Regions from separate parts of the Staphylococcus nepalensis genome, predicted to be linked through region 2. Evidence: riboswitches for the same ligand, from Rfam matches in the RefSeq annotation. Region 2 holds a riboswitch; the other holds the start of a gene.
What was found. A riboswitch is a leader RNA that binds a small molecule or an ion and turns the genes downstream of it on or off. The one in region 2 is predicted to bind thiamine pyrophosphate.
Positions count from the first base shown of each region.

Region 1: linked by a shared signal. The riboswitch ahead of BJG89_RS09780 (ECF transporter S component) and the one ahead of tenA (thiaminase II) in region 2 are both predicted to bind thiamine pyrophosphate.

Region 1 is NZ_CP017466.1:2,057,132-2,060,337, reverse strand. Features, by position in the region: gene BJG89_RS09785 (ABC transporter ATP-binding protein) at 1-746, opposite strand, end outside; gene BJG89_RS09780 (ECF transporter S component) at 759-1,334, opposite strand; TPP riboswitch at 1,410-1,511, opposite strand; gene graF (glycopeptide resistance-associated protein GraF) at 2,149-2,283, opposite strand; gene auxA (lipoteichoic acid stability factor AuxA) at 2,523-3,206, shown strand, end outside.
Region 2 is NZ_CP017466.1:1,036,322-1,039,527, reverse strand. Features, by position in the region: gene thiD (bifunctional hydroxymethylpyrimidine kinase/phosphomethylpyrimidine kinase) at 1-803, opposite strand, end outside; gene tenA (thiaminase II) at 805-1,485, opposite strand; TPP riboswitch at 1,570-1,668, opposite strand; gene BJG89_RS04730 (transglycosylase family protein) at 1,949-2,638, opposite strand; gene BJG89_RS04725 (single-stranded DNA-binding protein) at 3,059-3,206, opposite strand, start outside.

The DNA of each region.
Region 1 (3,206 bases), 1.0 Mb from region 2:
TCTGGGTTGTGATCGAGCTCGATTGGTTTGGGTGCTCTACTCCATGCCTTAGGATGCCACACGCCATACTCAGATAATAGATGTTCGTAGTTGTTAAGTATTTCAGCTGGCATCGCGTCAGCTATGATGTCTCCATCATAATTTAATAATATGACACGATCTATGTGTTGCCATATATGTTCTACTTTATGTTCTACTATGATAACTGTTTGGTTTTGCCACAATGATTTAATTTTATCCCATAACTCAACAGTTGCTTCTACATCTAACATTGCAGTAGGCTCATCTAAAAAGAGTGTATCTGCTTGTTGAAGTAATGTTTCTGCAATAGCTAACTTTTGTTTCATGCCACCACTTAAATTGTTGATATATTGATTTTTGTTGACACTCAGACCAACAGAGTCAAGTGCTGATTCGATCAGCGCATCCATTTCTTGACGAGGTGTTTGCAAGTTTTCTAGAACAAAAGCGAGTTCTTCATATACTTTTGGCATACAAAACTGACTATCAGGGTCTTGAAAAATAACTCCGCAATTACTATCAATTTCTAATTTATCGTATTTCATGGGTAAGTCGATTAGATTCGGCACAATACCACTTAAAACATTAAGTAGGGTGCTTTTGCCTGAACCAGATGGACCAAGTATAAGTAGCTTTTCTTTATCTTGTATATTTAGTGAAAAATGGTCGAATATTTTCTTAATCCCATTTGGGTATTTTAATCGTAGATTTTCAATTCCTATCAACTTTCATGCTCCTTATAAATTGTCATAATCTTTTTGGGTTGCAGGTCTAAATAATTTAGTTACACCGGTTTGATCTAATATTTTTACGATATAATAAGATAATAATCCAGCAACTACAATACCACTAATTAAACGAAAGGCGATATATAGTGTTAAATTCCACCCAACAATTTCTCCTAAATATCCATATGCAAAATCAAGTGGAAGTGTAGAGATAGAGGCTAAAAGGCCTGCTAATATTGCTACCATAGCAGAACGTGATTTATATCTAAAAACAGCAAAAATAACTTCACATGCTAATCCTTGAAGCAACGCATATACTATTGTGGGAATATCAAATCTACCCATAACAATCGTCTCTCCAGCGCCTGCAGCAAATTCAGCTAATAAAGCAATCCCAGCTTTCGGTATAATTAAATAAGCCACAATAGCTGCCATAAACCAGGCGCCATATGTGAGCTCTTCAAGATGAAGACCTGAAACCTGCACAGCTTTATAAACTAAAGTCCATATATTATAAATAAGCGCAAAGACAACTGCTATAAGTACAGTTACTAAAATTTCTGATAGCTTTAAACCCTTTGACATAAATTCTCCTCCAAAAAAAACGCACAACCTTCTAGAAGTTGCGCGCTAAACATAGGCATATGGATACAGAAAATATTGTATCGCAATACACTTTCCTACGCTAGCTTAATCTAGATCAGGTTCAAAGGGTTTGAGGGTATACCTCATCTCAGTCACTAAACACCCCTAGTGCGAATATTAATTTTAAATTTAACTATAATGTATGATTTTTCACCACTTATGTCAAGACGTATCGAGAATAAACTAAAGATTCACGAATGTTAAAGTCATTAGGTGCAAAATAGACGTTGCGATTTCGAAAGTATTGCATTATCCTAAACCGGATAGAACTCATATTGTTTATAAAAAGCATTATATCATATAAGGCTCATCATAAAGAGGAAAACAGAAACCAGATTTTCAAAAATGATTTCATTGTTCAACTCTGGTAAAGATGACTAGAAAATATACAAGAACGATAAGGGTAAAACCATCGTGTGAGTGTATGCTCATGTTCATGTCTAAGCATCACTAACTCAACAGAATTAAGAAGCGAAACTTTATACTTTAGTTTTAATTATCTACTGATACACACTAATTATATATGTATAAATATGTTTCTTATTTCTTTACAAAAGTTAATAGAAGTAGTTGAGCCATAGGTAAACAAAATACATAAAAAAACTAGGTTGCTAATCCTCATCGTAGAAAGAAGTCAACAACCTAGCCATATATAGTGTCTCAATAGAAGTCTATATTGAAAGTCCGACCTTTAGTAACGATATAACCTCTGTATCTTTGAATCAACACATTTTTTAAAGCGTTATACCGAATTTTAATCTAAACTGTCCTGAACGTTTTTCTTTGTTTCTTCAGTATTATTTTCAGCAGTTTCTTTTTTATCTTTTAATTTATCTTCAGCTTCTTTTGCTTTTTCAGCTGCTTTTTTATTTGCTTCTTCTTTACTCATAATTTAACACTCCTTCACAGTAAACATGACTTACAGTTATTATTTACCACATGAAATGAAACGTAAACAATAAGTATAGATGAAACTTTAATTCTTTGATTGTAAAATATTTGTTTAGTAATTTAAATTTAGTGGAAAGTTGACTATACCACTTTTTTCTATCATACTATAGACTTATTTATGGATTTATTAAAGACAAGAACAAAATGTTAATATATAATAACTTTGAGGTGAATGGTATGTCTTTTTTTAAGAAACACGCTGAGATATTATATAGTTATATAATAGGCATCGTTTCGCTTTTCACAGGTCTCATCATTTTAATAAATTTACCCATGATCCATGATTTAAAGGATAAGGGTAAAATAGAATTACATATTCATAATGTTTGGGATTTTATAAATGCATTTTTTGCAGAAATCATAAGAGTTATGAGTAATTATATAGGGAATTTTCCTGTTATAAGTGCGATATTAATTATTTTATTTGGTGTTGCAGTTATATTAATTGGGTTTGCCCTTTTAAGAACAACGAAATATGATTATGATGTTTCAATCTTCTTTTTAGTTATAGGTATTCTTTTTTTTATTATAACGTTAATTCTAATGACACAAGTTTATAGCTTTTTTGCTATCATTTTTATCATCCCGTTTGTTATTCACATTGGGTATATCGTGTATAAAGATGAATTAAATCCAAAACACAGAAAATATCACTATTTACTTATTATTTTCAGTTACGGCATGAGTTATTTAATTACACAAATTGTGTTATATGGAAGAATTGACAGTGATGAAATTATTCCAATAGATATATTAAGTGTAAACACATTCTTTATATTAATGTGGTTACTAGGGCAAATGTCAATTTGGAACTTCTTATTTTTAAGAAGATCATTACCGTTGACAAAACAAGAATTAGGT
Region 2 (3,206 bases):
ACTTCCTTCATATATGCGAAATGATTTACCGGTCCTCTACCTTGTCCAATTTCGGGCGTGTATTTAATACTTAATGAAATAAATTTTTTCGCTTTTCGGACCGCTTCATACATCGATTTCCCTTTAGCTAACTCTGCTGTAATAACCGCTGAAAAAGTACATCCTGTACCGTGCGTGTGCTTTGTTTCATACCTAGGCTCTTCAAAAGTATATACATTGTCTTTTGTAAAAAGATAATCTGTTGCTTTATTCTTATCTTCTGAATGCCCGCCTTTAATCACAACGCCTTTACTACCTATCTCATTAATAAAAATGTTGCCCGCTTGATAAATAGATGATTCATCCTTGATTGATATACCAGTAATTTCTTCCGTTTCTGGCAAATTCGGTGTTGCAACAGTAGCATGAGGTAATAAAATATTTTGCAAATTAGATTTAGCATCATCATCCATAAGTGAATCCCCACTTTTGGCTAACATGACGGGATCAATCACGTATGGGATATCAGAATATTTTTTTAAATATTGCTGTATTAATTCCATCATTTCTTTTGATGCAATCATTCCTGTTTTCAATGCTTGTGGTAACTCGTCATTAAATATGCTTTCTAGTTGTTCTTTTAACCACTGTGTTTCTATATTATGAATATGCTGTACACCTTTTGTATTTTGAGCAACAATACTCGTAATGGCTGCCATACCATATACACCACAAGCATGAAAAGATTTCAAATCTGCCATAACCCCTGCTCCGCCAGTAGGGTCAGTTCCTGCAATCGTTAAAGCGATGCTAGGTTTATTCATATTAATCTCCTCCGTATAACCAATCTTCTTGAATATAAGACATATTAAAGAAATTACGTTCGTGTACCGTACTTTGTAAGAAACATGATTTAATTTCATTTTTTTCTTTAATAGACATATTTTCGGTTAACTGGTTCATTAAATTATCAAACACATTTACAAGTGCGTCCATTTCTTTACTATAAAATTCAAACCATCTAGCTAAAATAGAATTTTGATTTAATCCATTATCTTTTAATGCCGCTTTAGCAATCACTTGATAAACATAAGGGCATGGTGCCATAGCTGCAATTGTATATGCTGCATTTTCTTTAGCATAAGCATTGAAATACATATGCTTTATATAATGATCACCACTCGGTGGCCATACTTTTTCTTGTACGATTTCATTATAATTCTCTTGAACATATTCTGCTAATATTTCATGTGCTTCCACTTCGCCTTCAACTATAAACTGTATTTGTTCTACTAAGAACTTAACATCTTCTAATTGGTTCATTTTAGGTATCAATAATGCATAAATATTTGCAAATTCTTTTAAGTAAGATGCATCTGCCCTTAAATAAAATTTGATTGCGTCGCTAGAAAGTGTTCCATGTAACATGTCTTGTATAAAAGGATCTTTATAAATTTTCTTTATAATTGGTTTTGAAGCTTCTTTTAATTCTTGTGAAAATAACACACTTAGCCCTCCTAAATAAAAAAACTACATCCCACGTAGGAATGTAGTTAATTAATACATAGGTCAGCGTTACTTTCCCAAAATATTAATACAATACTACTTTCCTACGTTGGTATTAACCAAATCAGGTTGTAAGGGTCTGAACTATTTCATCTCAGCCTAACGGCTCCCCTAGTAGTCTTATACTTTATAGTTTCTTAAACATAACAAATTAACTCACACATTGCAAATTCAATCAAATATGAAATCGCATATTATTTTTAATAGATTCTATATCTCGATAAGGTTAAGTCATTATTTTTATAGGTAGTTATACATACGCTGAAGTTCATGAGTAAGAACTGGCGCTTTAGGATTTAGATATAAATATATTGGTATTTTAATCATTTATTGCAAAAAAGAAGAGACTAGGGTATTTTAACCTAGCCTCTTCTTATTACTTAAATAATGTTATTATTTTAAATTATGCAGTAACCCATTGTGAAGCGCCAACTTCGTTATAAAGTTTAACTGCTGCAGCATCTTGTACTGACTCTGGAGCTTCTGTTGGAGATACACCTTGATATTCTGCAGGTGCTACTGAGTCCCAAGTGCTTTGTAAGAATTGATATTTACCTGCTGCACCTGATGATGGGTTTACAGCTTTAAGATCTCCGCCTGATTCACGTTGTGCAATTGCTTGTAAATGTGAATTAACGTTTACTGATGAACCACTTGAAGCTTCATTTGAGCTTGATGATTGAGTTGAAGCTTTTGTTGTAGCTTCTTGTTTTGGTTGTTGTGTTTGTTCAGTTTGTGGCGCAGCTTGTTGAGCTGGTTGTTCAGTTGATGCTTGCTCAGTTTGTTGTGGTTGTTCTTCAGTAGTAGATTGTTCTGATGAAACGTCGCTTGAACTAGAACCTTCGCCAAAGCTCCATGACCAATTTTGGCCATCTGATTCAAAATTGAAATTTTGGCCATTATGATTAAAGTTATAGTTATATGCACCCTCTTGAACTGGAGATGCATCTAATTGTTCTGGATTAGATTGTGCTAATTGTGCTAATTGTGCTTTGTCAACGCCTTGTTCGGCTGCGTCTGCTGAGTTTCCTGCTGCGAATCCTGTAACGCCTAAACCTACTGCTAATGTTGATGCTAATACTGTTTTTTTCATTGTTAATAATTCCTCCTATAAGGTAAATAATTTTTAGTTATGATTAATTTGCAATTACAACTATAACATCTAAAAAATAGTAGTAGGTTACAGTCAAATAAAAAAGTGTATACTTTCTTTACATGCGAGTTACATTTATCCAAAGTTATAATAGTCTAACTTTATTCTAAAAAACTGTTATGAAAGTACTTTTGCTTAATATGGAAAATTATCTAATGTAATAAACTTGTAATTTGTCTGATTATTCTGTTATATTAGATATCAATATTGGCTAAATTATGTATTAAGCTATTCCTATCTAAACGAAATAAATATTAAGTTAGAAGGAATAGCCTGATAGAAGTATAATTTAATAGTAGGATATAATGTATATTAGATTTGATGGGTTATATTAAAGGGGAGTTAGGTGTGGATGGCATTTTATACAATTTCATATATATCATTTTCTTCTAAATGGAATTCACTTATAGATGGTTCATTTGTTTCTATAGTCGGTGGTTCAAAAAATGCTTCTGCTTCCTTTTTAATACGTGGGGACATGAATTGAATGGTTTCAATAAAAAGCTCT